3 regions of the Shewanella psychromarinicola genome follow, and region 1 is predicted to be linked to each of the others. Evidence: predicted binding sites of a transcription regulator. Region 1 holds the regulator's gene; each other region holds the start of a gene.
What was found. The regulator MetJ, encoded in region 1, represses methionine synthesis genes. The targets are predictions, from matches to a motif close to TAGACGTCTAGACGTCTA.
Positions count from the first base shown of each region.

Region 1 (10,852 bases):
AACGATCGGCATTGACCCTTTAGGTAGCTTTTAAGCAGTGCGGATAACCTTAAGAAATTACTCGTAATCAGTGGAGTAAGTTTCTTCATAGGTGTGCGAGTAAAGTTCAAACAAGTTGCCAAACGGGTCTTCTAAGTACACCATTTGGGTTAGATTGTTGTCGTCTTCTGGGTGGTAGCGCGTGATATCCATACGTGCTTTACCGCCATATTGCACAGTACGTGCAATTGCACCTTCAAAGTCATCTGTTTGCAAACAAAAGTGGAAGATACCAATACGGGTGAAATCAACTTCATGACGTTCTTGACGATCTTTCATTTCAAACATCTCAACACCAATACCGTCAGTCGTGACTAAGTGTGCAATGTTAAAGCCTTTAAAGCCTTCACCAAAAACGGCCACACACATTCTGCCAATCGCAGTTTCACGTTCTTCTTGAACCTTAGTGTTACCCATTACCACTTTTAGACCCAGCGCTTTAGTGTAAAACTCAACCGCTTTATCCATGTCGCCAACCATCAAACCTACGTGATTCATTTTCATAACTTACTCCTAAAAAACTATTTATTAATTCGTCATTTGTTTCGATGGAGTAATCTTACGGCGAACGAGGCATAAATAAAAATTATCAAATATTATTAAATTAATAATTTTAACTTATGATTTTAATTTATGATTTTTTGGTTAGTTGAAAAAATAGAAGTTAATCAAGCAATGGCTCAGCCTGAGACAATTAGACAAGTCCAGCACAGCAATAAAGCTTGAGATCAATCAGGTAGAAATGCAGTAACGGGTTTTATAAATGGCTGGTAAGTGCAGAGGCAGTGCAGGGAGTTTGATGAACCTAACTAATTGTCAGCAGGCATATTTACTTGGTCAAATAAGCTAATGTTGTCTCTTGATTGGTGAGAGGCTCATATGCTTTAGGGAGATTAATGGCTCTGTCTTTCTATTTCTAGTTCTATTAATAGTGCTGTATGTGCATCATTTGCTGCGTATCTTTTCTGATGATCGTGTAGAGGAAATATTGACCAATTTGATTGTTGTGCACTCTTCGATAGCCGTTGATTAAAAAACATTGCAACTGCAACTCTAGCGCCAACGCGTTGTTTCACATGCGCAAAACGCATCACTTTTGAAGATAGTTCTTCTGTATTTACTAATTTAATTCCAAATTTTCTAAAAAGAATTTTTTTATCTTCTTTCAATCCAAAACCTACCTTCCTTATTGTTGGATCAGATAATATTTCTGAGATTGCAGTAAAATTTTCATAAAATTTTGTAGGAAATAAGAATACTTTAGATTTTGTGGCTAGCTGAATTAGATGAGGTCCATCACTTACCTCACCTTTTATAAAACAAGGTTTGCTCTCTGTATCAAACCCTAAACAAGAGTGTGATCTCAACTCCGCTATTGCACTTATCGAGTCTGCTTTGTTTGTGACAACGATTATATTCTCTAGACTAATACCTTCATAAATGGGTAAATCTCGAATTTTCTCCTTTGTTGGCCTTTCCATTGAGTATCCTTCTTTTCCACAGAGTCAGTATTCATCCATTGCGCTGTTTGCAAGGCATAAATCGCTTCTTGGATTTGCCCGATGCCACATCCAAATGATTAGGTAACGCTTTACTTAACCTAAGATGCTATAGGAATTCACTTTTTTAAGGTAGTTATTTTTTTGTACAATATTTATGCTAATTGCTTGTTATGATTAGAGCTTTTAAGGCTGGTTTTGAGGTGTTTTATCTAAAGGTTGCAGGACTCAATAACATTGAGGCCGTTGAAGACTCTTTATAAAGGAATGCGTGAGCCTGACAGGCCTTTCTCGCACATCTGACCTATATGGATATTGGAAATGTCATTATGATGTCGGGAACATCATTGACCATGTGCTTCAAGGCATTCAGGCATTTTGCCTATCAGAAGCGTTAGCATTTTCACTCTTTGTAATAAGATAGGGCGAAGGGCCACGACGTTAGTGGCCGCAGGCCATCAAAGCTAAATCATAAAGAATGACAAAAAAAGACCATTAACAATGGTCTTCCTCAACAAACCTACTCTTGCAAAAGGTCTTTGCAAATATGCACCAAATCCGACTGTACCGCCGCTGCAGTCACCTCACGCCCAGCCCCTGGACCGCGGATAATCAAAGGGTTACCTTGATAAAATGCACTGCGAATAACAAACACATTATCACCTGGGGTTAAGTTAGCGTAAGGATGATTGCTATCAACCCATTGTAAGCCTACTTCCGCTTGTAGTTTGCCTTCGACCTTATCCAGTGAAGCCACATAACGCAGTACCTTGTTTTGCTCGGCAGCGGCTACATATTGTTGCAATAAATCATCATCTAACTCGCTGATACGATCCAAAAAATCCTCAAGTGACAACTCAGCTAATGCTTTAGGCACCAAAGAACTAAGGCTAATGTAGTCTAACTCTACCGCCAAGCCTATTTCTCGGGCCAAAATAAGCAGTTTCCGTTGCATGTCACGGCCCGATAAGTCATCACGGGGATCCGGCTCGGTAATCCCTAAACTGCGAGCTTGAAGCACTAATTCAGAAAAGGGTTTAGTGCCATCATAATTTTCAAACAACCAACACAAGGTGCCAGAAAAGATACCACCAACGGCCTCAACAGTGTCGCCACTATTGCGTAAGTCATTTAACGCATGCTGAATAGGTAAACCTGCACCACAACTGGCGTTATAACGCCAAAATAATCGACGATTACTTAATTGCTGCTTTAATTCACGATAAAATGGCAATGGCCCAGAACCGGCTAATTTATTGGCACTCACCACATGGATACCATGGGCAAACAGCTGTGGATATTGTAAGGTTAAGGCGGCACTAGCACTGATATCTAATGCAACAATTTCATCGCATGATAATAGTGCTAACTGCTCAAACAGTTTGTCATAATCCCATTCAATGCCTTGCTGTTGATAATCGAGTTGCCACCGTTCAAGGTTAATACCGTCATTGGAGATTAACGCTTTTTTCGAGCCCACTAGACCCACTAACTCAACAGAGGCTTCAAGTTCACTATTTAATGTTGGGCTAGCCCGTTTAAATAAATCAATCCACGCCTCACCGATATTACCCACCCCAAGCAATAACACCCCAATGCGCATTCTTGGACCGGCACAACGGCGATGTATTTTCTGGGTTAATAAACTCACTTGAGCTTGCGGCACTAAGGTCACTAAACTTAACGCATCTTGATAAATAGGTTTCGCATCACGACTCAGTAGTCGGGCAAAACTGCGTCTAAAGTGGTGAGCATCAGCACTGACTAACGCCACTAGGCCTAAATCAGTTTGGGTACTCAATTCTTCAATCGCAAATTCACTGCGGTACCGAGTAAGCAAAGATTGCACTTGTTTCTGGCTTTCAAGAGTAAGGGCGAGTTCAAACTTATGCTGTGCCAACGACCAATAAGCTAACGGCGTGATGCCTGCTTTATCTAAAATCGTCAGTAATGGCTCAATATCTGAGTTCATTTTAAAACTAAACAACAGCACTTCATTTAAATTGGTGATTACCGGTGCGCTCGCTGATGAACTCAGTGGCGCAATTAAGGTAAAATCTGTGTGTGAGGCATAACTAGAGCGTACAGCTAAACTCACTGCCGTATTAAACAATGGCTGTAAGGTACGAGAATGCAATACTGGCGAACCTAATCGCGCTAAGCGATCCGCTTCCGCTAATGACATACTCTTTAGTAATTTTGCGTCATTAATTTTGTTCGGGTCAGCATTAAATACCCCTTCAACATCAGTCCAAATTGTCACTCTTTCTATGTCGGCTAAACTGGCAATCAAGGTCGCACTAAAGTCTGAACCATTACGGCCTAATAATAAGGTATCACCCTGACGATTAGCACATATAAAACCGGTAATAACTAAACGTTGTTGTGGATGCTGCGCCAATAAGGCTTGAACTTTCTGACGCGACTGCGGCACTAAAATATTAGGTACAGCCCCTTCCTCAGCGACAAGAATAGAGCAAGCATCAACATGATTGGCTGCCACCCCCATTTCTCGTAACAAAGCCGCCATCAGGCGCGCGGACCAACGTTCACCAAAACTCACCACTTGATTAAATTGGTAATCATTGCGTTGCTCTAAGGATAACAGACTGACTAACTGAGATTGGTCAGAAGACAAACGTTCGCGCAAGTCTCGCGCTTGTTCATTGGATAATAATTGTTCAATTAACGTTTGTTGATAGCTAATCAGAATTTGTAGTTGCTCTTGCCACAATTGACTACTGTCACGCAGGCTGAGTAATTTGTATAAAAAGTTAGTCGTTTTTCCGGCGGCGGATACCACCACTAAATCATCACTTTGACCATGTGTAAGAAGAATATGTGCAACACGGCGATAGCAATCTGCATCCGCTAAACTTGAACCACCAAACTTGTGTAAATGACTTCGCGCCATTACTGACTCCTTAAACAACTACGACTTGTGTTGCGACTGCTAGACTTCTATTTTGAAATGAATAGTGTTGCAAGTGCATATTTTTACTATTTTACTTAATTTGGGCAAAACCACAGCTAACTTAAACTCGAATTAAGCTAATTTAAGCCAAATTAAGCTGATTTAATCGCGTTAACAGCAGCTAAGCCAGCTTTAATGTCGGCCACAAGGTCCTCAGCATCTTCAATGCCAACCGATAATCTCAATAAAGTCTCTTTAATACCAGCCTCTTTCCTTGCTTGTGGGTCCATAGCTCTGTGGGTCATCGTGGCCGGAACAGCGACTAAGCTTTCCACTCCGCCTAAACTTTCCGCAATACTAAACAGGGATAATGCCTGTAAAAATGCCTCCACTTCAGCTTCACCACCGAACAACTCAAAGCTTAACATCGCGCCAAAGCCTTGTTGTTGTTTTGCCGCAATGTCGTGACCAGGATGGTCTTTTAATCCCGGATAATACACCTTGGACACCACAGCACTGGCACTCAATAACGCAACAATTTTTTGCGCATTACGCTGATGCTCACGAATTCGCACCGCTAAAGTGCGCAAGCCACGCAAGGTTAAGTAACTGTCAAAAGCAGATCCCGTTAACCCTAACGTATTTGACCACCAATGCAATAATTCACCCACTTCAGCATCTTTAGCCACCACAGCGCCACCCACCACATCACTGTGACCATTAATGTATTTAGTGGTTGAGTGAATAACGATGTCAGCACCCAATAACAAGGGTTGTTGTAATATTGGCGATAAAAAGGTGTTATCTACCGCCACTAACGCACCGACGTCATGGCAGGCTCGGCTAATAGCACTAATATCGACCACCCGCAGCAGTGGATTCGATGGCGTTTCTAACCAGACCATTTTCGGTTTTTGGGCAATGGCTTGGTTCAATGCTTGTGCATCAGTTTGATCAACAACCAACAACTTAAATTGACCTTTTTTAGCCAAATGCGTAAATAGGCGATAACTACCACCATAACAATCATGCGGCACCACTAATAAATCATCTGGACCAAGTAAGCTAGTCACTAAGGTAATGGCGGCCATGCCAGTACAGGTCACTACACCTGTAGCGCCTTGCTCAAGTTTGGCCAGCGCTTCACCTAAAATACAGCGGGTCGGATTACCCGATCGGCTGTAATCAAACTCGCGCGGATTGTTGTGACCATCGAAGGAATAATTGGTTGATAAATAAATTGGGGGCACTATGGCGCCATGCTGTGTGTCTGTTTCAATACCCTGGCGAACGGCCAATGTGGCGCTTTGATGCTTAGTCATAATTGACTCCTAAAAATGTCACAAACACACAAAGAGATGTCTAGACGTCTAAATCTACCGAAGAGATCTTCATCCGTCAACAAAAATAGACGCTTAGACGTCTAAACATCAAGAAATCTATTTGCATCGAGATTAAATATTCGCAATAATTTGACTAGAGAGTGTAACGGTTTAAAATCTGCACCGTATTTATCGTTAAGGGTAAGTTAATGACTGAATGGAATGGCGAATATATCAGCCCATATGCCGAACACGGCAAAAAAAGTGAACAAGTAAAAAAGATAACAGTTTCTATACCTCTAAAAGTACTAAAAATACTGACAGATGAGCGTACCAGACGCCAGATAAACAATCTGCGTCATGCAACCAACAGTGAACTGCTGTGCGAAGCATTTTTGCATGCGTACACAGGTCAACCTTTGCCTTATGATATTGATTTATCAAAAGATCAACCTGACAGCATTCCAAGTGAAGCGAAAAAATTAATGGATGATATGGGGATCGAGTGGGAAGAGCTCGAATAATTCACTGGTTAGTGATTACCTCACAAACTGTTAAACTGCCCTTTTAAGAAGCAGTGATGTTGTTAACGAGAATTTATGATGCCATTTATCGATCCAACAACCTTGATACTGGCATCAGTTATCGTGTTTTTTGGCGCACTAACCCAAAGCTTAATTGGTTTTGGGTTAGCCGTTGTTGCCAGCCCGCTGCTGTACATTGTTAATCCTCAATTAGTCCCAGTGCCCATTATTGCCATGGGTTTTGCTATCTCTGCCATGACACTTTTTCGAGAGCGCGGACACTTACAGTTTAATGGTCTGCAATATGCGCTATTAGGCCGTATTCCTGGGGGATTCTTAGGTGCTGGATTATTATTGTTTGCGCCCCAACCCATATTAGGCTTAATTATTGCGGCTATTGTGTTTATTGCCGTGATCCTGAGTACCTATCGCGTTACCGCACCAATAAATCGCAGCAGTTTATTTATCGCCGGGGTATTTTCGGGCATATTTGCTAATATCGCTGCCATTGGAGGTCCACCAATGGCTATATTGCTTGCAGACAAAGATGCCAGTCAATTTCGAGCCGCATTATCAGCCTTCTTTGTCTTTAGCTCATTAATTGCGCTAGCTATTCTAGCTGTTGTTGGCTTAGTTGAGCTCAAGCACTTATGGTTATCACTGTTGTTATTGCCTTCAGTGATTGCGGGCTACCTTGTCGCTGGCCGATTAATTGGCCGCATCGATAAAGAAAAAACCCGTATGGCGACATTAATATTATGTAGCATTAGCGCAACAATATTGGTCATCATGTCGGTCAACACATTAATCTCTGCTAATTAATCTCTGCCTATTAACAGCCCCTTTTTTTTATCGCATACGATTCAGACATAAACAACAACACATTCTTATATGTGGCCGAACATCTATCACTACCTAGTACCATGTTACCTAACAAAATTTTATCCTCTGCACAATAGATCTGCATCACAGTTGTTCATTAGATTTCTTTCAATTAACTTTTTTTCAATTAGATTTTTCTCATGAATATGATCTACTTCAAATTAACAATACCTATTTTTAGGTAACATTCTTTACAGCAAAGAAATGATCACATGTTGCTAATGCTTCAACCATAAAAAAGCTCTATAGAGGATAAAATGATGAACACATACGTTAAAGTTGGTATCGCAATCGCCATTGCATTATCACTCGGTAGCCAAGTAATGGCAGCCGATGGTGGTAACCCTAAAAAAGGCAAACACCTGTACAAAAAAGAATGTAAAGCGTGCCACAGTGTCAATAGTGAAGGCGTAGAACTCACTCCAATGACAAAAACCATGAGCCAGTGGGATCGATTTTTTACCCGTGATATGCACAAAGCTAAACCCGCCATTTTTGAAGCCTTATCAGAAAAAGACCTGAAAGACATTCAACAGTTTTTGTATGATCACGCAGCTGATTCAGACCAACCAGCAACCTGCGGTTAAATCATCAATGCTGAGCACCTTTTCGTCCTAAGCGAAAATATCAGCCAATAAACAAACCGAAAAAAATAGTGGGGCTTAGCCTCAGGGAAACTTACACCAAAAAATTGCCAAATTGAACTGACCATTTGGCAATTAACGGGGAGAAATACCATGAGAACTCTCATCTCAATATTAGTTGCCAACGCTCTTTTTATGAGTAGTGCAAGTCTAGCGGCAGACACTGATTCACAAAAAATTGCCGACCTGAAACAACAGCTTGCTAGCGTTACCGATGATCTTGACTACTTAAGCTCGCGGGTTGACAAAACCGAGCGTCATACTGCCTTAGATAGAGTCGCAATCACAGGTGATTTTAGAACCAAAGCACATTCATTACATTATCAAAATGTCACTTGGAACCCAGCCATGAATGTCAATTTTTCTGACTTTGGCGCTAAAGCCATGTCAGGAGTATTTGGCGATCCTAATAGTGCCACTTCACCATTAGGCCAAATGATGATGGCTAACCCTGATTTAGCCAGCGCGTTTCAAAGCGGTGCGCTAAATGGCGTTATGCCAATGCTGTTAGGTCAAAAAACTCAACAAGATATTGATAACGATATATTTTATACCACGCGGTTGCGCCTAAACATTAATGCCAAAGTATGGGATAACGTCAGCTTTGCCGGACGCTTGACCATGTTTAAGAGCTGGGGAGACTCTAGCGGGGTTAAAGTGTTTGACTCGTGGAACTCATTCACCATGGACGGCACCAGTAGCGGCAGCACCAGTGGTGATGAATTAAAAGTAGAACGCGCCTATTTTAACTGGAAAGACATTAACGGTAGCGGCACGTACCTTTCTATCGGACGTCGCCCCTCAACGTACGGCCCACCAAGTCATTATCGTGAAAATGAACTCAGAGGCGGCACGCCATCAGGTCACTTAGTCAATTTCAACTTCGATGGCCTAACCTTAGGTTACAATCTGGGTGATATCACCGGCATTGAAGGCCAAACCGTGCGTTTTTGCTATGGTCAAGGCTTTGAGTCGCAATACGGCAATGGCGAATTGTTTGGTGACATCATCACCAAAGACACTCACCTCGGTGGTTTTAATATCGACGTTATCAACGACGGTAACCACTTCTTGCAGTTCACTTTATTCGGCGCTAAAGATGTCAATGATGGCTTCACAGGCACCATGGCATTCCCAACTCAACTCGCGGGTATCTTTGCCCCAACCATGTATCAAGACATGCAAAAGTTTGACAACTTTAACTTCGTCACCCGAGTACAGCCTAGTGGTGTAATTGGAGATATATATTTAGGTGGATTAGGTTATGCCTATGAATCCGATGACGACATGAAAGTGTTTGCTTCACTCGGTTGGACTCGTGCAGAACCTAACGGTAATGCAGGTTTGTTCGGTGGCATGTTAAGCGATGCAGTATTTGAAGCAGAACTTAACAGCACGGGTACAGAAATTATTATGGTACCAAAAGAAACGGTTGATAGTGACACCAAAGATGGCTATGGCATTTATGTGGGTATGCAAATACCTGCACCATACGGTAAATTCGGCTTGGAGTATAACTACGGTTCTAAATACTGGAGTCCCTTCACCCAAGCTCAAGATGACCCTATTGGCAGTAAGTTAGCCACCCGTGGTCATGTTGCCGAAGCCTATTATATCTTTGATATTAATCCAAAAATGTTTATCAAGTTAGCCGGTTTGTATTACGACTATGAATATACCGGAAGTGGCTCACCAGTAGGTTCACCTCTGAAAGTTGACGATGTGATTGCCGGTAACGCTTACTCCATGCTGCCAGTGGTCGACACCGCCTATGACGTTAATGCTTCACTAACGATTAACTTCTAACTTAAATCTCTAACTTGGCCCCCCTGAGCACAAGCTCAGGGGTAAGGATAAACATCATGAAACTATTATCAGCACTGGCTGTATTACTGTTATTAAGCAGTAGCGCGCAGGCTGCATTTGACCATAAAGAGGCGCTGAAAGGGCCTTTTGCCAATGGCCCTGAAGTGACGACACAATGCTTAACATGCCATAAAGAACATGCTGAAGAGTTTATGAAGTCTTCACATTGGACTTGGGAATTGGAACAAGAATTACCTGGTCGCACCGTTAAGAGAGGAAAGAAAAACAGCATCAACAATTTTTGTGTGTCGATAGCGGGTAATGAACCGCGCTGCACCAGTTGTCATGCGGGTTATGGTTGGAAAGATTCTACATTCGACTTTAAAGACATGAGCAAAGTGGACTGCTTAGTCTGTCACGACACGACTGGTACTTACATAAAAGACCCTGTTGGTGCCGGCGAGGCCTTAGCAAGAGTCAATTTAGCCCGCGTAGCACAAAATGTGGGTGCACCAGTGCGCGATAATTGCGGCAGTTGCCACTTTTACGGCGGCGGCGGTGATGGTGTTAAACATGGCGATTTAGACTCCTCCATGTCTTACCCAGACAAAGCCACCGATGTGCACATGGACACCGATGGTAACGATTTCCAATGCCAAACTTGTCATGTCACCGAAAATCATCAAATTACCGGTAATGCGATGGGAGTATCGCCAGGTGGTGAAAATCATATTGGTTGTGAAAACTGCCATGATGCAGCTCCACATCAAAATAAAAGACTGAACACTCATACAGCAGCCGTGGCGTGTCAGACATGTCATATTCCATCATTTGCTAAAAATCTAACCACCAAAATGCGTTGGGATTGGTCAACCGCAGGTCAAGATATTCCTGTAACGACAGATCAATACGGCAAGCACACCTATATGAAAAAGAAAGGTAGCTTTATTTGGCAAAAAGACGTGAAACCACAATATGCTTGGTTTAATGGCTACGCCGATGCTTACATGCCTGGCGACAAAATGGACCCAGCTAAAGTGCTTAAATTAGCTTATCCATTAGGTGATATTAACGATCCTAAAGCCAAAATCTACCCATTTAAAGTGCATACAGGCAAACAAATTTATGACACTGAACTCAACATCTTACTGACGCCTAAAATTTACGGTGAAGGTGGCTACTGGAGTGAATTTGATTGGGACTTAGCCGCAAAACTGGGAAT
Region 1 covers NZ_CP034073.1:1,704,134-1,714,985, reverse strand. The annotation lists gene EGC80_RS07420 (VOC family protein) at 58-543, opposite strand; gene EGC80_RS07415 (3'-5' exonuclease) at 933-1,520, opposite strand; gene EGC80_RS07410 (bifunctional aspartate kinase/homoserine dehydrogenase II) at 2,059-4,452, opposite strand; gene metB (cystathionine gamma-synthase) at 4,605-5,774, opposite strand; gene metJ (met regulon transcriptional regulator MetJ) at 5,984-6,298, shown strand; gene EGC80_RS07395 (sulfite exporter TauE/SafE family protein) at 6,374-7,120, shown strand; gene EGC80_RS07390 (c-type cytochrome) at 7,438-7,767, shown strand; gene EGC80_RS07385 (DUF3373 domain-containing protein) at 7,918-9,630, shown strand; gene EGC80_RS07380 (tetrathionate reductase family octaheme c-type cytochrome) at 9,687-10,852, shown strand, end outside.

Region 2 (10,852 bases), 310 kb from region 1:
GACGGATAAATCGATCGCGGTCACATTAATGGTGGGCACACGCACAGAAATAGCTTCAAACTTATCTTTCATGTGCGGCAAAATACGTTCGATGCCTCGAGCTAATTTAGTATCAACAGGAATAATGGACTGGCCTGCGGCGCGCGTTCGACGTAAATCATCATGATAAGCGTCAATGACCTGCTGATCATTCATCGCCGAGTGAATAGTCGTAATAGCCCCACTTTTAATTTCAAAATGCTTATCCAATACATCGATAACCGGGACAATACAATTGGTAGTGCAAGACGCATTAGAAATAACCGTATGGTCTGCACGCAATAAATCATGATTAACACCATACACAATGGTTGCATCAACATCTGCAGAAGAAGGATGGCTAATCAGCACTTGCTTAGCGCCAGCATGAATGTGTGCTTCGCAAGCTTGACGATCAATTAAGCTGCCGGTGGCTTCATAAACGATATCAATATCAAGCTCAGCCCAAGGCAATAAGTTAGCATCAGCTTGATTGAGTAACAAAATACTGTCATCACCAATAAGCAACTGATCACCCTTTAGCTTAACGTTATGCTTGAAACGACCATGAGTAGTGTCGTATTGGGTTAAATGACAAATAGCTTCTGGCTTTGCCAGCTCATTAATCGCCACAATTTGAATTTGTTGACGTTTACCAGATTCGTACAGTGCACGAAGTATTGAGCGGCCAATCCGGCCATAACCATTAATTGCAACTCGAATCATTTAGGGTCCAGTATCATTCACCGAGGTACCTATGGTGTCATCAACTATTGTAGAAACACTGACACATAAGTGACTTAGTAAATGTTATTTAGTGTGAATTAAAGACATAAAAATAACGGCCTGCAATAGTATTGCAGGCCGTTATTATACAGATTAACCACCTAATAGATAAGTGTTTAATCTCAGATGATTATCCTAAAGATTGGACAGTTTTTACTACATTATCAACAGTGAAGCCGAAATGCTTAAGTAAATCACCACCAGGGGCTGACTCACCGAAGGTCGTCATACCCACTACGCCACCATCAAAACCAATATACTTGTACCAGAAATCTGTATGTGCAGCTTCAATGGCAACACGTTTAGTGACACCTTTTGGCAAGACAGATTCTTTGTAGGCAGCATCTTGCTTATCAAACTCAGTCGTAGAAGGCATAGAAACCACACGCACTTTTTGACCTAACTTGGTTAACTCGACGGCAGAATCCATCGCCAATTGCACTTCACTGCCGGTGGCAATCAAAATCACCTCTGCAGTGCCTTGACAATCAGACAGTACATAACCACCTTTAGTCACGTTAGCTAATTGCTCAGTGCTACGCGCTTGTGCTTTAAGACCCTGACGGCTAAAGACTAGCGCTGTTGGTGCATTGCGACGTTCAATCGCCACTTTCCATGAAACAGCCGTTTCAGCTGCATCACATGGACGCCATACGGCCATATTTGGCGTTAAGCGCAAGTTAGCTAATTGCTCAACAGGCTGATGGGTTGGACCATCTTCACCTTGACCAATTGAGTCATGGGTATACACGAAAATATTTTGAATACCCATTAATGCAGACATACGTACTGCGTTACGCGCATATTCCATAAACATCATGAAGGTTGCACCATAGTTAATAAAACCACCATGCAATGATGCGCCGTTCATAATACCGCTCATGCCAAATTCACGTACACCGTAATAGATGTAGTTACCGGCAGGATCGTCTTGAATACCTTTTGAACCAGACCAAAGCGTTAAATTAGAACCGGCTAAGTCTGCGCTACCACCGAGTAATTCTGGCAACATGGCACCGAAGAAACCTATGGCATTTTGCGATGCTTTACGGCTGGCAATACCTTCAGCTTTATCTTGGCTTTGTTGGATAAAAGCTTGTGCTTTAGATTCGAAATCTGCAGGTAAATCACCTTTTAATACCCGGCGATCATATTCTGCAGCGAGTTCTGGAAATGCAGCTTGATAAGCGCCAAATTTTTCATTCCATAATGATTCATTGGCCACACCTTTTTGCTTAGCATCCCAACCAGCATAAACATCAGATGGGATTTCAAAAGGAGCATGTGGCCAGTTTAAGAACTCACGAGCCGCGGCGATTTCAGCATCACCTAATGGTGCACCATGGCAATCATGGCTACCCGATTTGTTAGGCGAACCGAAACCAATAATGGTTTTACAGCAAATCATCGATGGCTTGTCAGTGACTGATTTGGCTTGTTCAATTGCAGCACGGATAGCGTCTGGATCATGACCATCTACACCCGCAATAACATGCCAGCCATAGGCTTCAAAACGCTTAGGCGTATCGTCGGTAAACCAACCTTCAACATGACCATCGATAGAAATACCGTTGTCATCCCAAAATGCCACTAACTTACCAAGACCCAATGTGCCCGCTAATGAACTGGCTTCGTGAGAAATACCTTCCATTAAACAACCATCGCCTAAGAAACAGTAGGTAAAGTGATCAACAATCTCGTGGCCTGGGCGATTAAACTGAGCCGCTAAGGTTTTTTCAGCAATTGCCATACCAACAGCATTACTGAGCCCCGCGCCTAAAGGACCGGTTGTGGTTTCAATGCCAGGGGTGTAACCATATTCTGGATGACCAGGGGTTTTTGAATGTAATTGACGGAATTGTTTTAGCTCTTCAATTGGCAATTCATAACCCGATAAATGCAGTAAAGAGTATATAAGCATAGAGCCATGACCGTTTGATAGTACAAAACGATCGCGATCGACCCAGTTAGGATTAGTTGGATTGTGCTTTAGAAAATCATTCCATAGCACTTCGGCAATATCAGCCATACCCATAGGGGCACCTGGATGACCAGAATTGGCTTTTTGAACCGCATCCATACTTAGGGCGCGAATGGCGTTAGCGAGTACTTTACGAGATGACATGCTCTCTCCTGCTTGTTTGTGAGTAGCTGACAATTGTGAAGTCATATTTTCCCCTACTAGGCGATGTGACGCAAATTAAAATTTCTCACATTGCATATTTATACCCAAACGACCTCGAAAGACAGGATTGTGCATGTCCAGAATTGACCCAGTTCAAGGGTCTAGGAATAGAGCGCCTGCGGCTGCTAGGAGCGGACTCTGTCCTACTAGGGACAGCTTCAGAAACGATAACAAGAGATAACAAGCGAACGCTGCGCTCACGGATAGAGCGGTCTAGCACCTAGGCTCGTGGCTTATCATCTCTTGATATCGCTCGTCACCGCTTGTCATCTCAGGAATAGGGACCGCTTCGCTGCTAAGATTTTATAGCATCAAGCAGCGAAGCGACCTAGTACCTAGCCATATGCTCAAATACCAATGAAGGGCATTGATGAGCTAAGTCATTATTTATTGACAGTCAAGCTTGAAAACAGCGCCATATCAGTCAAACATAACCTTATATCGCCATTTAAAGCCTAATAATCAACCCTGATATTGTTCAATTTTTGGCACTAAAGTGATTATAAAAAACCATAAAAACATCTAAAATTATTTATAATCAATCAGTTAATTAGCAACGAAGCTAAAAATAGTTATTTTGAATATAAAATATTCATGCATCACTGCACAATTATAAAGTTAAATTCGTATAGGGGGGGTGTTATCAGATTCGATTTCGACTAAAATAGACGTCTAGACGTATATTCAAATGCAACCAACGAGATTTTCCTATTATGGCAAAGCACTTGTTTACCTCTGAGTCTGTCTCAGAAGGTCATCCAGATAAAATCGCCGATCAGATTTCTGATGCGGTATTAGACGCAATACTTGAGCAAGATCCAAAAGCTCGTGTTGCGTGCGAAACATATGTTAAAACCGGTATGGTATTAGTGGGCGGCGAAGTCACCACTTCTGCTTGGGTAGATATTGAAGAAATTACCCGTAAAACCGTGCGCGAAATCGGTTACACCAATTCGGATATGGGTTTTGATGCAGATTCATGTGCTGTACTGAACGCCATTGGCAAACAGTCACCAGACATTAATCAAGGTGTTGATCGCTCAGATCCGGCTGAACAAGGCGCGGGTGACCAGGGCTTAATGTTTGGCTATGCCAGCAATGAAACCGATGTATTGATGCCTGCACCTATCACTTACGCGCACAAATTAGTTAAGCGTCAGTCTGAAGTGCGTAAAGATGGCACCCTACCTTGGTTACGCCCAGATGCGAAAAGCCAAGTAACGTTTGCCTATGACGATGGCAAAATCATCGGTATCGATGCGATTGTATTGTCAACGCAACATCGTGAAGACGTGAAACAAGCTGATTTGATTGAAGCGGTAATGGAAACCATCATCAAGCCTGTATTACCGGCACAATGGTTAAATAAAGACACTAAATACTTTATTAATCCTACCGGTCGCTTTGTAATTGGTGGACCTGTTGGTGATTGTGGTTTAACCGGACGTAAGATTATCGTAGATACTTACGGCGGAATGGCCCGTCATGGCGGCGGAGCATTCTCTGGTAAAGACCCATCTAAAGTAGATCGAAGTGCCGCTTACGCTGCACGTTATGTGGCTAAAAACATTGTTGCGGCTGGCCTTGCTGATCGCTGTGAACTTCAAGTGTCTTACGCCATTGGTGTGGCAGAGCCAACATCTATCAGTATTGAAACATTCGGTACCGGTAAAGTGTCTGAAGAAGTGTTAATCAAATTGATTCGTCAACACTTTGAGTTACGTCCATATGGCTTAACGGCAATGCTAGATTTGGCACGTCCAATCTACCAACAAACCGCTGCTTATGGTCATTTCGGTCGCGATATATTCCCTTGGGAAGCGACAGATAAAGCTGAAATCCTTCGGGCTGATGCTGGGCTATAATGAAGAAACGCATATCGTCTTAGCCTAGCGACTTTAGGCTAAGCAAAACGATATCAAAAATAAAACCGCCATTGGCGGTTTTATTTTATCTGATTTATTAGACTATTATTTGATCTCACAAATGGCTCACGTTATGTATCACCCCACTTGGCTAGACACAAAGATAACGGCAAACCACCAGCCATCTGTTGCGACTAAATCCATTGCGGTTAACCCAAGAGCAACTAATCCGACTGCAACTAATCCGACTGCGATTGAACTCACGGCTATCAAGCACTGTGCCAGTAAACTTTCTGCTATAAAAGCGTGGTCTGCACTCAAATTATTTTATCGTCAGCATATGCCTTATGCTCGATTAGCCCAAAAAGAAGCGGTTGCAGTGATTCATCACCTACACTCTTCTGGCACAGATAGCACAGACTTAAATCAGCAAACAATCGTTGCCGCAATAAGAATTAAACCGATAGGCCAATATCAATTGATAAGTGGATTATTAGTCCATCCTCACTATCGTGGCCAACAACTTTCAAGTCAGTTATTGCAATTTATCGCGCCCAAATTAACGAGTAGACATTGCTTCTTATTTGCCCACCCCTGGTTAATTGGCTTATATCAACGGCAGCACTTTATGGTGATAGACCCGAGTGCGTTTGCTAGGTTACCGGCAGAGATAATGCAGTTATATCATCGATATCACAGTGAGCAACGGCCATTAGTGATAATGCAACTCCATGACGCTGAAGTGACAGCGCCATAAATACGGGGTGATAGGCTCATTAACAATGATCAAAATGAGCCGTTTCAACACACATAAACGATACTTGCGGCATGGTCATTACTGGCACCACTTTGACACAAATTGACGCCTTATTAATCCGCTCGACTTGGGTAAACAATGTAATCGCTGCATGGTAATCATTGGTTACCCCACAAAATAACCACGTTTGTTGCCAGCACACAAAATATCCCGACTGCTGCAACTGTGGATCATCTTCATCTTGTAAATCAGCTGCAACACACTCAAACGTCTCACTCGCGTCAGTCAATACCGCAGCAATCAGCTTCATATTGTCAAACGCCGATAACCTTAAGCCAAGGTAAGGTAAAAAAAGGGTTTCAAAGTCAGTACTCATAATATTCCTAATAAATAACCTCAGCTCGGGATAGCAAACGATAATCAAACAACTCTTTGTCCTGCTATCGGTGTTGCATTGACTGACAATAGGGCCACAACTAACACGTCAATGTCCCTTGTTAGCAAAGCCAATGGCCAGTTTGATATTGCAGACTTGAAATAAATCGGTTTTTATCGATATATCCCATCCCTTATACCGCCTTGACGTTAAATAACCACCTTAACGACACAATTGATCAGATACCATTTACCGTGGCAGTGGCAGTGGCAGTGGCCAGTAAACAATAATCACGTTGTTCAAAACTAAATTGATCAATCTCTGTCATCGCCGCTTTTTGTTGATGTGCGGCTAATGAACGCGCATTGTCTGCGGCGACATACGTAATCATAAATGGAAAGGTATTGCTTACTTGTTTTTTTAATTCAGTGACTAACGCCGAAAATACTCCTTTGCCACGTTTTGATTCTTGGATCCAAACCGGCCCATATTGGCATGAATTAGTGGTCGATAAAGTTTGTCCCTCTAAATCGGTAAACTTAATTTTTTGAATAATATGGCGATACAATGGTTGCGCGGAAAGAAAGGACCATTTGGCTGCCATCACATAACCAATGATTTGCTCTTGCTCTTCTGCCACGATAAACCAATGCTGATTGATAAGCTGTATCACCTCGCCTTTGCTGAGTGAATGAGCATGAAGTTGGTTATTTGAACCTAGCAACTCATCATCTACATGAGCACGTTCTAACTGCACAATAGCAGCAACATCGGTTAATAACGCCTTACGGATAATAAATGACAATGATTATTCCTTTGACCCTAAATTGGGAGATTGTTTCTTAGACCATTCTATCACTAGCGCAACAGGCAGCGGAGACATAATTAATGTCCCCACACCAATAAGTAAGGCAATGACTAATATACCACTGACTTGCTGGCCTATATCACTTTGCCAATATAATCCTACGCCCACCAGCAACATGATTAAACCAACGATATGCAACACTTTGAGTAATTTGATCATTTTAGACTCTTTAATACGTTAAATAATGTTCATTAATCCGAAAAATTACAATTATTTACGCTCTTACTCACCTTCAAGTAGTAGAATAACGGCAATTTTTTCGTATTTGGAACTCTCTTCGCATGATAAAGCATATTCTTGGCGCCACCGTTATATTTTTAGGCCTTAGTGCTTGTCAAAACCACACTCAAATTGTCTCAAATGAACAATTAATTGGTACTTGGCATGTAGAAGTCGTCCTTGACACTCCTACCATTAATAATAGCCCAGCAAAATTAGTTTTTGCCCAAAATGGTGAGTTAAGCGGCAATAACAGCTGTAATCAATTTTTTGGTCATTACAATCAACAAGGAAATCGACTCCAAATGGCACCGTCGGGTTCAACTATGAAAGCTTGTGTAGATAGTTTAATGGCCCAAGAAGCGGATTTGATGCACGCTATTGCACAGGTACAACAGATTGATTTCTCAAAAGGCAAACTCAATCTGCTGTCTGAAAAGGGTGATACGCTATTGGTACTAACAAAACAATCATCGCCACGATCGTTATACAAAGAATCGTTATATAACGAGTCGTCCGATAAAGCCTCTTTAAATACTGCACCCTATTAATTTATAGTTTATAACCTCAATACTGTGAATTATTCACTTAAGTCGGTAGACTTATTACTCACCCAAGTGTCAGCTTAAAGTTCCACTGTAAAATGAATTTTTATTCAATAAATCTGATTCTTTCTTGACTTAACAAGCCAATATATTCAAAATATGCTAGTTTTTTGAATAACAACTATAAGATGAATTATCACTATGCCAGCGACAAGAAATCAGGATGAGCTCGTTCGAACTTTTAAGGCGATTCTGAAAGAAGAACGTTTTGGAAGCCAAAGCGAGATTGTTATTGCGCTTCAAGCCGAAGGATTCGGTAATATTAATCAATCTAAGGTCTCTCGCATGCTCAGCAAGTTTGGTGCTGTGCGAACTCGAAATGCTAAGCAAGAGATGGTGTATTGCCTCCCTGCCGAGCTAGGCGTTCCGACTGCGGGTAGTCCAGTTAAGAATTTAGTACTGGATGTTGACCATAACCAAGCCATGATTGTGGTAAGAACCAGCCCAGGTGCAGCGCAATTAATTGCACGTTTGCTCGATTCAATAGGCAAACCAGAAGGCATATTAGGTACCATTGCCGGCGATGATACTATTTTTATTTGCCCAGCAAGCATAAAAACTATTGATGATACTCTCGAAACGGTTAGATCCTTATTCAACTATAGTGAATAAAAAAACCGTTCCAATAAAAAAGCAATGCCATGGCATTGCTTTTTTATTGCCTAGGATCGGCGTTTACACATCATCAAATTGAGTTAAAAAATCCAGTGATGGTACAAAAAATGACGACCCAGTCAACGCTTTAGTAAACGACATTAGATGATCATGATTTCCATGACCATCACCGTGCACCATACTGCGGAGCATTTTTTCGAAGTTATCAGGTGTACGGCATACAGAAAGAAACATTAGCCCTTGTTCTCTAATCGAACCATATGGCATGCTTTGGCGTAAAATCTCTAATGCTTTACCCTGTGGGTCCTTTAAATTGACTCGTTTCGTATGGCTGGTTAATGGCTTATCTTCTGACTCGTACTCAATATCATCAACTTTGGTTCGACCAAAAATATCTTCTTGTTTTTTAAGTGGTAAACGATGCCATTTACTTAAGTTATGCATGTATTTTTGCACATGTAGATAACTACCAGATACAAAGTCTTGATCTTCATCACCGACGAGCGCAACTTGTTGACGATGGCGCCCTTTAGGGTTTTCAGTACCATCAACAAAGCCGGTTAAATCACGACTGTCCATAAATCGAAAACCGCGCTCTTCATCGACTAACTCAACCAAATCCTCAAACATTTGATTAATTTCATTAGCAACAAGATGCAAAATATCATAACGATCGCAACGGATATGAACAAACAGATCATATTCCATCGCGGGAGCATCACGATTACCGTCATTCATTGCAGGAAAAGGTTTCAACAATGCTGGACGAGCTTCTGGATAAAAAGTATCCCAAAAATTGGCCCCAATACCCACAAAGCCATTAAAAGCACTGTCTGCATACTGATCCGTGAGTTCGTAAATGTATTGCGCCACATTAGCAATGGACGGACGTAGTTGATCTTCAACACCGTCATTGGCATTAAACATCAAGTACACACTGTGTAAATTCCCTTCTGCGCAAATCCCTAACTGTTCACGAGGCATAACTTGGTTACCCATATTAACTCATCTACCTTAATACTTTATGTCGGCCTAAATGGTTATAACTTAACGCTTTGATGTAATTAAGTAGTCATTAGATAACCAATAGCTTCTTTTATCAATTCCGCTAATTAATAGCTTATCTTAATTCAATATACATTACCCGAAGTGTACTCACATTTAGCTGATTTGTAATCGATATTGTACTCATATTGGGTCAGGTAAGAGGTTGATCATTCATTACAATTATTATCATACTGTCTGTGAATATGGCGAGCAGGGCCACCACTGCATTCTCATTTACGATACTATTACCAATATTTTTCGACCGTTATTTGCCCAGGAGCACGTCGAAGATTTTTGGCTAATCCTTTATCTACTAGGGCTATTTGAGCGTCACTTATCATCCCTGGGTTACCACAGATCATCACTTGAGAATGTTCTGCATTAATCCCTAACCCCGCTTTTTGTTCAATTAATCCGCTGCTAATGCCATCAGGAATGCGACACGATAACCCTTCAGGATAGTCTTCACGGGTCACAATCGGAATAAACACAAACTGCTGTGGATGTTGTTCAATAAACTGGTTAATGGTTGCTAAATAAGCTAAATCTTCAGCGAACCTGACACCATAAACTAATACGACTTTTTCAAAGCGTTGCCAAGGTTCTGCCGTTGCCAGCATAGAGATAAAAGGACCCACAGCGGTACCGGTAGCAAAGAACCACAAATGTTTGCCTTGCAATACGCCGTTAGGCACTTCATCTAAGGTCATAAATCCAGTCGCTTTGGGCGTCACTTCAATGGTGTCTCCTGGGTTTAATGCTTTTAGATCTGGAGATAATTGCCCATCCTCTACCGACACCGCCAGCACTTCGACATAATCCGTACCTGGAGAATTTACCAGTGAATACGCCCGCGCGACACGCTTTTCATCACGCATTTGGCTGAGCTTAATAAACTGACCTGCGATAAAAGGTTCGACATCGGCTTTGATGCGCAATGAGAATAATTTATCATTCCAATCAATGCGCTCAATTACCTTACCCGTTGTCCACATAGTCACTATCCTTATCGCTGAAAGCCTATCTTAATCATAAGAGACTAAGTAGCTTGAGTCACGCTTTGTGATCCATCTTTAGTCGACTTATCCTGTCTAAATTGCGCTAACCCTTGCTGTATCAGCTCATATGTTTTATCAACACCAGCAGCAATATCGCCCTCTAGTACTTTTAAACCAGACAAAATATCACTTGCCTCTTTAAAGCCGTGATCGATTGCATCTCCAATTTTGAGCATAAAGCTGTCAACTTGTTCATCGAGCACCATAGATTGGTTTTGTTGTTGATGCACAGAGAAAAACGCTGTTGCAAAGCTAACAATACGATCAGCAGTTGCTTCTGGCGAGTAATCCACCCCACTCGCAAGGCTCTTTTGGACTGAGTTTTCTCCTCGCATTGGTGCAAGCTCTTCGTTAATGGCTTCAATCGCGGCGCGATAAAGTAATGCCATGGACTTGTCACCGGCAGCAATGCTCACTTCCTCTTGTGCTGCCAGAATGTTGTTATTCATTATT
Region 2 covers NZ_CP034073.1:2,013,514-2,024,365, reverse strand. The annotation lists gene epd (erythrose-4-phosphate dehydrogenase) at 1-744, opposite strand, end outside; gene tkt (transketolase) at 935-2,929, opposite strand; gene metK (methionine adenosyltransferase) at 3,703-4,854, shown strand; gene EGC80_RS08785 (GNAT family N-acetyltransferase) at 4,988-5,611, shown strand; gene EGC80_RS08780 (hypothetical protein) at 5,631-5,987, opposite strand; gene EGC80_RS08775 (GNAT family N-acetyltransferase) at 6,226-6,792, opposite strand; gene EGC80_RS08770 (hypothetical protein) at 6,796-7,014, opposite strand; gene EGC80_RS08765 (META domain-containing protein) at 7,137-7,625, shown strand; gene argR (transcriptional regulator ArgR) at 7,821-8,291, shown strand; gene EGC80_RS08755 (Dyp-type peroxidase) at 8,355-9,293, opposite strand; gene EGC80_RS08750 (ferredoxin--NADP reductase) at 9,587-10,336, opposite strand; gene EGC80_RS08745 (DUF5610 domain-containing protein) at 10,381-10,852, opposite strand, start outside.
Region 2: a site for MetJ is predicted at 3,655-3,672, ahead of metK (methionine adenosyltransferase). Genes of this name have one in related genera too.

Region 3 (10,852 bases), 2.1 Mb from region 1:
ATCCGTGTAGCAATTAACGGCTATGGCCGTATCGGTAGAAATGTTTTACGTGCACTGTACGAAAGCGACAAAGATTACCCAATCGAAATCGTAGCATTGAATGATTTAGGTGATGCGTCAATTAATGCCCACTTAACTAAGTATGATACTGTACACGGTCGTTTCAACGCTAAAGTTGATCATGACGATGAAGCTATCTACGTCAATGGCGACAAAATCTTAACTTTCCAAGAACGTGACCCATCAAAGTTACCTTGGGCTGAGTTAAAAATTGATGTTGTTTTTGAATGTACTGGTATCTTTACTTCTAAAGAATCTGTGCAACCACACCTTACTGCAGGCGCAAAGAAAGTTATTATTTCTGCTCCAGGTAAGAATGTAGATGCAACCATCGTTTATGGTGTGAATAACGACATATTAACCTCAGACATGACAGTGATTTCAGGTGCATCATGTACGACTAACTGTTTAGCGCCTATGGCTAAGCCGTTAAATGATGAAATTGGTATTGAGTCAGGTCTAATGACCACAATCCATTCATACACTAACGATCAACGTTTATCTGACGTGTACCACACAGATTTACGCCGTGCTCGCGCTGCGGCAATGTCGATGATCCCAACTAAAACCGGTGCAGCTGCTGCAGTAGGCTTAGTGGTTCCTGAGCTTCAAGGCAAATTTGACGGATTAGCGGTACGTGTACCAACGATTAATGTGTCTTTAGTTGATTTAACCTTCTTAGCGTCTCGCGACACCACTATTGAAGAAGTTAACGCCATCATCACTCGTGCTTCACTGCAGTCTCCTATGTCTGAAGTGTTAGCGATTAATGAAGAACCATTAGTGTCTATCGACTTTAACCATAATCCTTTCTCTTCTAATTTCGACGCAACACAAACACGTGTTAACGGTCGTTTAGTGAAAGTGATGTCATGGTACGACAACGAGTGGGGTTTCAGTAACCGCATGTTAGACAACGCTGTTGCACTAATGAACGCTAAGTAATCTACCTTGTAGAGTCGCTTGTTGGATTTGGTTTAGCTTAAGAGCCTCGCATTTATTGCGGGGCTTTTTGTTGGCTGTTGGGTAAGCCGTGTACCCTTTGTGTGTGTGCTGGTGCTGGTGCTGGCAGGATTTTAGCTTCAACGTTACTGAAGTAGGTAACAAAAATGAATGTATCCATTAATGTCTAAAATGCCATCGCGATTATGTGGTGATGAAATTATAATCGTTACAACAAATTGCCACATAATTGAATCATGGTTATTCGAAGCACAAAATCGAGTCAAAAATTTGTTAGCTCTTGGTAATTATTATTAATTTAAAAAACAATACCTCTGACTATAACCTCAGCTGAACAATATTTTAATATCAGATATTTGTTGTTACTAAGCATTGGTATTATTTTAGATAACTCGATTCTGCTAAATAAAAAGCCGACTTGATGTCGGCTTTCATTTTTCTGTTCACACTAAACTTTGCGCTTAGGCGTTGCCCTTCACTTTCATATTCAATTCTTTGGCAAAATCGAGCATGCGGGTGAGTGGGATGAGTGCTTTGATGCGCAGTTCATCGCTAACAAAGATTTCATGGTCAGTTTTGTCGGTATCAACCAATGACGCTTCGATAGCGGGTAAACCGTTCATGGCCATCCACGGGCAATGAGCGCAGCTCTTGCAGGTCGCGCCGTTACCACCGGTTGGAGCCTCGAGTAAGGTTTTACCTGGCGCCGCTTGCTGCATTTTATAAAAAATACCGCGGTCTGTGGCAACAATAAAAGTGTCATTAGGCATTGTTTGCGCAGCGTTAATGAGCTGGCTGGTAGAGCCAACGGCATCGGCAAGTTCAATCACACTGGCAGGTGATTCTGGATGAACAAGAACGGCTGCTGTTGGATGTTGCTTTTTAAGCTGGCGTAAGGCTTTGGCTTGAAACTCATCATGCACAATACAATCGCCCTGCCATAACAGCATGTCAGCGCCAGTTTGCTTATTGATGTAAGCGCCTAAGTGACGGTCTGGTGCCCAGATGATTTTTTTATCTTGGCTGTCTAAGTGCTCAACAATTTCAAGTGCAATACTTGAGGTTACCACCCAATCTGCACGGGCTTTTACTGCGGCAGAGGTGTTGGCGTATACCACCACGGTATGATCAGGGTGCGCATCGCAAAACTCACTAAAGAGTTCTATCGGACAACCTAAATCTAATGAACAGGTTGCTTCTAACGTTGGCATTAAAATGGTTTTTTCTGGGCTTAAAATTTTTGCGGTTTCGCCCATAAACTTCACCCCTGCGACAATTAATGTCTTTGCTGGGTGATCACGACCAAAGCGTGCCATTTCTAGAGAATCAGATACGCAGCCGCCGGTTTCTTCTGCTAAGGCTTGAATTTCAGGGTCGGTATAGTAATGGGCCACTAACACCGCATCTTTTTCAATCAGTAACTGCTTAATGTGTGCTTTATATTGTGCTTTTTCAGCGTCAGACAACACGGCAGGTTTAGGTGGAAACGGATACTCAATAGTTTCAATTTTAGGTGCCGACAAACTCATACAGGTTCCAAACGATTGACATTGTCCGGATATTATACAAAATCGTGGTTAAAAACAAAAGGACGCGTTAGCGTCCTTTTAGATAAGGTAGTGTATTAAACACTTAACAGTATTAGCGCATGGCTAAAAGCATTTCTTGCGGTTGTTCTAGGTAGTGTTTCCATAGATTACAGAAACGGGCAATGGTGCCGCCATCAATGACGCGGTGATCGCCTGACCAACTCACTTGCATGATCTTACGTGCTTCAACTTCGCCATTGGCGTTAAAGCGCGGCAATACCTGCAATTTACCCAAAGCCACAATCGCCACTTCAGGTTTGTTGATAATGGGTGTTGCCACCGTACCACCTAGAGCACCAATGTTAGAAATCGAAATAGTGCCGTCTTTTAAATCTGCTGGTGATACTCGTCCGCTGCGCGCGGCAGTCGTTAAGCGAGTAATATCAGCGGCGATTTCTAAAATCGATTTACGTTGAACATCTTTGATATTAGGTACAAGTAAACCCACTTTGGAGTCAACGGCCATACCAATGTTATGACGTGACTTGTAGGTGAGTTCAGTGCAATCGGCATTCACTTGGCTATTTAATATCGGAAATTGGGTAATCGCTAACGACATGGCCTTCATAAAGAAGGGCATCATGGTGAGCTTCACTTCATCGGTTGAATAACGTTGCTTCATGCTTTCACGCAAAGCCACTAATTCGGTTAAATCAAACTCTTCACAGTAAGTAAAATGCGGGATAGTCGATACCGACTCTACCATCATCTTCGCCATGATAGCCTTCACGCCTTTGATGGGCTCGACTCTATCGCTTGCTCCAGCATAGCTAACAGTAGGGCTATTATTTATTTGACCAGCTTGATTTTCTAATTGACCACCGACTTGACCACTTACTTGATTAGCAGAAGATGACACCGGCGTTGTGCTTACAGCAGCTTGGGTGGAACTTGCCCCCTGCTGATGACGTTCAATGTCTTCTTTATAAACACGGCCATTTTTGCCAGTACCCACAACCATAGCAATATTAATGTCTCGCGAGCGGGCCATGCGGCGTACCGCCGGACTGGCTAACGCTTTACCTTGTGCAACAGGTTCAAGATTACCTTGTGGCGCAGCAACTTGAGCTTGTTCAGCAACCTCTACCGTCGCGGACTGAGTATGACTATCCGCTGCCACTTCAATGGCAAATAAAGGCGAGTGAACTTTAGCGAGCTGTCCTTTGCGATAATGCAGTTTGACAATTTTACCGGCTTTCATTGCAGGTATTTGCACTAAGGCTTTATCGGTCATCACATCAGCAATAGGCTGATCTTCAACCACCATATCGCCTTCTTTTACTAACCAATCAACCAATTCACATTCAACAATACCTTCGCCAATGTCTGGCAATAAGAATTCTTCAATGTTTGATTGGCTGCTTGAGGTGGTAACAACAGCATTACTGTCGTTAACGCTTGTGTCATTAATGGCCGTGTCGCTAACCGCTGTGACTTCAGCAACCGGCGCGTCAGTGACACTATCGCTCTCTTCACCTTCCATTTCTACTGCGTACAATGGTTGATGCACAATGGCTATTTCACCTTTAGCGTAGTACAGCTTAGTAATTTTTCCGCCATGGGGCGCTGGAATTTGCACTAACGCTTTATCAGTCATTACATCTGCAATCGGCTGATCTTCAGTGACCATATCACCTTCACTGACTAACCAATCAACTAATTCGCATTCCACCACACCTTCGCCGATGTCGGGTAAAATAAAATCTTTAATCATATCTTACTCCTAATAGGCCACTGTGGCTTTGATGGCTTCGAATGTCTTTAACTCATCTGGCATGTATTCTTTTTCATGCACTAATGGATAAGGCGTATCTAATCCGCACACACGGCTGATGGGTGATTCAAGTGATAAGAAGCATTCTTGCTGAATAGTTGCGGCAATTTCACCGGCAAAACCTCCGGTTAATGGCGCTTCATGGTTAATCAGCAAACGACCCGTTTTGGTCACTGATTTTACAATAGTTTCAACGTCCCATGGCGCTATGGTGCGTAAGTCGATAATTTCACATGAAATACCTTCTTTCTCGGCACGTTCGCAGGCCTTTTCAACGATGTCCATCTGTGCCCCCCAAGCCAAAACAGTAATATCACTGCCCTGTTTAACCACTTGTGCTTTACCTAACTCAATGACGTAGTCGCCAGCTGGCACTTCGCCAACAGAGGCTCGATACAAACGTTTAGGTTCAAAGAAAATCACTGGGTTTGGATCGCGAATAGAGGCCAATAACAAACCTTTAGCTTGTTCAGGATTACGCGGAATGACCACCTTTAAACCTGGCGTTTGCGTAAAATACGCTTCAGGTGATTGGGAGTGGTAATGACCACCTGCGATACCACCACCATAAGGTGTGCGGAAAGTTAACCCACCTACATCGAATTGATTGCCGCTGCGGTATCTGAATTTTGCTGATTCATTAACGATTTGATCGAATGCAGGAAAGATATAATCAGCAAACTGAATTTCAGCAACCGCGGTCATACCATAAGAGGCTAAGCCATTAGCAAAACCCGCAATACCTTGTTCAGTCAACGGCGTGTTAAAACAACGGTCGCGCCCAAATAGTTCTTGCAGGCCCGAAGTGGCACGAAATACCCCACCGAAGTGACCAACGTCTTCACCAAAAATTACCATGCGCTCGTCGGCAGTCATGGCTATTGATAGCGCCTCATTAATGGCGTGTAACATATTCATTTGAGCCACGGTTTAGAGTCTCCCTGCACTTTTTGGATAGGCTTTTGGATACTTATTGATATGCTCTTTCAACTCTTTCAGCTGCTTTCTCAATGCTGGAGTGGGTTTATCAAGCACGTCTTCGATGATCTCGTCTAATTTCGGAACAGGTAACTTTTCAGCCACTTTAACCGCGGCGAGGACTTCTTCGCGATAACGTTCGAACAATTTGGCTTCATCGGCTTCGGTGAGCCAATCTTTATTGATCATCCATAATTTAAAGCGTTTAACTGGATCGTGTTGTTGCCATTTGGCCTCTTCATCTTTTGAACGATAACCCGATGGATCGTCAGATGAAGAATGCGCACCCAAGCGATACGTCATCGCTTCAATTAATACTGGTGCATTGTGCTCAAGTGCATAGGCACGAGCTTGTTGAGTTGCCGCTAACACCGCAAGCATGTCATTACCGTCAACACGAATGGTGTGCATACCGTAACCGACTCCACGACTGGCAATACCATTGCCGGAGTATTGTTCTTCCGTTGGTGTTGAAATGGCATAACCATTATTGCGGCAGAAGAAAATCGTCGGCGATTTCAGCACTGCAGCCATGTTTAAACCAGCATGGAAGTCACCTTCTGACGCGGCGCCTTCACCAAAATAACAAATGGCCACGTTACGTTTACCTTGTAACTTCATACCGTAAGCCACACCTGTGGCTTGTGGGATTTGGGTTGCCAATGGTGACGAAATCGTTTGGTAATTCAGTTCACGGCTGCCGTAATGAATCGGCATTTGACGACCTTTACCTAAATCTTTTTCGTTACTGAACATTTGGTTCATAAATTGTTCAGTCGTAAAACCGCGATACCGCAATGATGCGTGTTCACGATATTGAGCCAAAATGACGTCATCTTTATCTAACGCGGCGGTACTGCCTATAATTGAGGCTTCTTCACCGGTACAGGTCATGTAAAAACTAATACGCCCTTGACGCTGTGCACCCAACATACGCTCGTCTAATACGCGTGTAAAAATACACGTATCAAAGATTTTATCAGCCAGAGCCTTGTCGATTACCGGTAAAACCGCGTTTTCATACGTGGTGCCATCGGCTTGCAAAATACGCAAAATGGGGATGTGCAATGACGCTTTGTCTAAGAAGCTGACACGGTGCACTGTTTCATTGGTCAGTGGTGCGTTGCTCATATTATGCTCTTGTTATTGTTGAACCATGTTCAATATAAACACGGCTCTATTTATACTATGCAAGTAGACATTACGTTAACGTAAACTACCTATCAATACTTACTTTAACAGTAAATGCATTTTACTCACGATTAACATGTATATATTGCTTTACGGCTATACGATTGACTCATTCGGTGCAGGCACTAAACATAACACTGTACGCTGCCCTATCGGCACATTCGCATTAGGAAACACAATCGCTTCTTGAGGGTGTTCTACTTTAATCTCTACACCACCTTCGGTTGCTAGCACTTCGCCCTGACTAAAGGCACTGAAGTTTTCGGCATCACCGGCAAAGCTAAAGGCAAAGTCTTCAACATGCTTATTGATCGAGCGAGACACCTTATATAAGTTGACCTTGGAAGAGTCGAACTCAACAGGCGCTAACGCAGTTTCGGTGATCAGCTTTTCAAGCATAGTATGAGTTTGAGTAAAACGACTCATGTCATTTTGCCCAAATGGCATCACCTTACCTAATTCAACCGTGAAGGCATCTGCTTGAAATTGCTGTGACGAATAATAACTAAACGTCGTTGTGGGTTCATGATGAAACAACATGGTATCGACACCACATGTCGCTAAAAACATGATTTGCTCCGCGCTAAAGGCTCGCCCTGGGCGGTATGGATAAATAGCAAATTTTTCATGCTTTGACGCACGGATGGCGGTATGTAAATCGTAATGTATGCGTTGATGGTCGCTATTGGCGTTAAAAAAGTCGGCGACATGTTGCTCTAATGCTTTGGCGCGGTGACGTTCTGGATGAGTTAAACCCTCACCTTTTGAGTGCGCACCACTGAACAGACGGTTCATGTTTTCGTCAATAAAACGGGTTTGATTAATGATGGCCGCAGGATTACCTATTAAGAATAAACACCGCTGTTTAGCGATGATTTTCTCACTCAACAAATCATGAATAAGTTGATTACACATTTCAATTGGCGCGGTTTCATTACCGTGGATAGCACTGGATAGTACAATGTCTTTGGTCGAATTTTGGCTCGGGGTAAACACAATGACACCCGTGTCGAGTACATCAACATGAGTATGTGTCCCTAACATAAAATCAAAACAGCCATCTATTTTGTCGGGATTGGCTAAAGTGTAAGCTAAAAAATCTTGGTCTTTCAGTAGATTAGATAACACAAACAACTCCTTGTATGCTTTATTATGCGGCATGATTAAGTTAGCCATTGTGCACCACTTAACATTAATTGCCTGTTTTTATCGGCGGATTCTAACATAGGCAAACATTATTTTATTGGTGGCATATGTTAGATTTATTTATTAATAAAAGTTTGCTTGCAAAACATCTCAATATTCAACACAATTATAGCCATCTAGACTTCTGTAAATTATTTTAAGGGTATGTCATGGCGTTAGCAACATTTGGTGCAGGTTGTTTTTGGGGTGTTGAATATTTTTTCCGTGACATTAACGGCGTCAGTAACGTAACTTGTGGCTACATGGGTGGCCAAGACAGTGCGACAACATATAAAGAAGTCAAAACCGGTTCAACCGGTCATGCTGAAGTGGTACAAGTTGAATTTGACCCGCAAGTAGTCAGTTTTGACGATTTATTGGACGTGTTTTGGCAGAACCATAATCCAACCATGTTAAATATGCAGGGCGGCGACATTGGTACCCAATATCGAAGTACTATATTTTTCCACAATAAACAGCAAAAGGCCGAAGCTGAAAGCTCTAAGCTGGCGCTAGCGCGCAGTGGTAAATGGGGACAGCGTCATATTGTGACCGAAATTGTACCAATACAAACATTTCACATTGCCGAGGAATATCATCAAAATTATTTAGAAAAAAATAATTTACCAACATGTCACTTGGTTTATTAATCCCGTTGAGCAGATATAGGGGCTGTTTATAATTTAAATTTGCCCTGCTTATAACTGAATACAGCTCCATTTATCGGTAAATATTACTTTTTACAATAAGTGATTCGCTTTAGGCTAGTTCGCTTGCCTAGAACCAGTTATTGACATAATAGATAACCCCAATCGATTTCTTACACTCAACTTCACTTTACCCGCCGTAGTAAATTCCATACAATCTCATTCATATTGCTTAGGGCATGTTATCGGAGAACAAAATCATGAGTGAAGCTCGTCACGTTAACCTACTAATTTTAGGTTCTGGCCCTGCCGGCTATACCGCTGCAGTTTATGCTGCACGTGCTAATTTAAAACCTGTGATGATCACAGGCATGCAGCAAGGTGGGCAATTAACCACGACTACTGAAGTTGAAAACTGGCCAGGCGATGCAGAAGACTTAACCGGCCCAGCATTAATGGAACGCATGCAAAAACATGCAGAAAAGTTTGATACTGAAATTATTTTTGACCACATCAACGAAGTAACCTTAACTGAGCGCCCTTTTCGTTTAAAAGGCGATAATGGCGAATTTACTTGTGATGCATTAATTATTGCTACTGGTGCTTCAGCTAAATATTTAGGGCTTCCTTCTGAAGAAACCTTTATGGGTCGCGGTGTGTCAGCGTGTGCGACTTGTGATGGCTTCTTTTACCGTAACCAAAAAGTTGCAGTGATCGGTGGTGGTAACACCGCGGTTGAAGAAGCACTTTATCTAAGCAATATTGCTTCTGAAGTTCACTTGGTTCACCGCCGTGACAGTTTCCGTTCAGAAAAAATTCTGATCAACCGTTTAATGGACAAAGTGGCTAACGGTAATATCATTTTACATCTCGACCAAACACTTGAAGAAGTCACTGGTAACGAAATGGGTGTAACGGGTCTTAAAAAGAAAAGTACTAAAGACGGTTCAGTAACTGATTTAGACGTTGCGGGTGTATTCATCGCCATCGGTCACAGCCCAAATACGGGTATTTTTGCTGACCAATTAGAAATGAGTCATGGTTACTTACAAGTAAACAGTGGCTTACAAGGTAATGCGACTCAAACTAGCATTGAAGGCGTGTATGCTTGTGGCGACGTAATGGACCAACATTATCGTCAAGCTATCACATCAGCCGGTACCGGTTGTATGGCTGCATTAGATGCAGAGCGTTTCTTAGACGCGCAAAAGTAATCTACCTCGCTAACGCTAAAAAAAGAGCAGCTTCGTTTGCTCTTTTTTATTAACTAATAAATGATTTACATCGCTTTATACCCATCAGGCCTCAAGGTGCTTTATCCGGTACCCGCTCGGATGCCAGATAAAGGTGCCACATTTGTTAATGGTCATTCCCTTGTCACTTGTTGCAACGCAGTTGGCGTTACTCTGTTAGGTTTATGCCATTAATCTAGATAAATTATAATAAATTAAATGCCTTTTTAAACTTCTTTTTGATAAAACACTGCTTCGGTATCACCTAATGGATCTCGATGAATACTTTTGTGTTGGAAGGTCATCCCGAGTTTTTTCATGATCGCGATAGACGCTAAGTTTTCTTCTATCGCCACGGCACTGACATGAGTGACCTCATCTACTGCACTCACCACGTCCATGACAGCTTGGGCCGCTTCTGTTGCGTAACCTTTGCCCCAACTTATGTGCTTAAATCGTCACCCTAATTCAAGGTTATGCGGCTGTGCTTGGGTAAAAAAATGCATTGGTCTGACTAACACCCAGCCCAAATAGGCACCGCTTAAGCCATGATTGTCGTTGTCAGCGCACGTTAATGCCTGTACCTTCCATAATCCCCAGCCTTTGGCTGGATTTAAATATTGAGCCAATCTGGGGATCATCACCGTATCAATCTGATGTTGAGTGGTTTTGTGTCCTCCATTTAAAAAATGCATCACCCGTTCGTCTTGGTCGAGTTCAAATAATAATGCGCTGTCATCAAGGGTTATTAATGATAATTGTAATCTAGAGGTATTAGCGACCAACATGTTTTTCTCCTTGGGTTGACACACAAGTTTACACAATGAAACAACAAACAATATACATATCGATTAACATATACCACTGAAAAAACTATTAGCAGTATGCACAGCAATTTGCTGCAAAAAAATTCGGATATTAAGAGGAAGGATTGTGGCGACTAAAAAACAAATCATATTACCAATCATAGTATTAGGAATTGGAATAGCCGGTTTAGTTGGCTTCTCTGCGTTAAAAAAGCCCCCAGAAGAAAAGCCCGCTGTTGATAACACTCCTTTAGTGTCGGTTGAAGCAATAGAGTATAACACGATGACCTTTTCGGTCAGTTCATATGGTGTTGTGGCCGCCAAATACGATACCGAACTCGTGTCGCAAGTAAGTGGTGAAATTATTTATTTAGCCGATGCATTCGTCAAAGGCGGCTTTGTTAAAAAAGGCGATATTCTTGCCAAA
Region 3 covers NZ_CP034073.1:3,828,899-3,839,750, forward strand. The annotation lists gene gap (type I glyceraldehyde-3-phosphate dehydrogenase) at 1-1,005, shown strand, start outside; gene EGC80_RS22845 (hypothetical protein) at 1,058-1,183, opposite strand; gene nadA (quinolinate synthase NadA) at 1,485-2,552, opposite strand; gene EGC80_RS16715 (dihydrolipoyllysine-residue acetyltransferase) at 2,665-4,326, opposite strand; gene EGC80_RS16720 (alpha-ketoacid dehydrogenase subunit beta) at 4,336-5,313, opposite strand; gene EGC80_RS16725 (thiamine pyrophosphate-dependent dehydrogenase E1 component subunit alpha) at 5,317-6,495, opposite strand; gene astE (succinylglutamate desuccinylase) at 6,652-7,683, opposite strand; gene msrA (peptide-methionine (S)-S-oxide reductase MsrA) at 7,911-8,390, shown strand; gene trxB (thioredoxin-disulfide reductase) at 8,648-9,601, shown strand; gene EGC80_RS22915 (GNAT family N-acetyltransferase) at 9,847-10,065, opposite strand; gene EGC80_RS22920 (GNAT family N-acetyltransferase) at 10,078-10,407, opposite strand; gene EGC80_RS16750 (efflux RND transporter periplasmic adaptor subunit) at 10,553-10,852, shown strand, end outside.
Region 3: a site for MetJ is predicted at 7,871-7,888, ahead of msrA (peptide-methionine (S)-S-oxide reductase MsrA). Genes of this name have one in related genera too.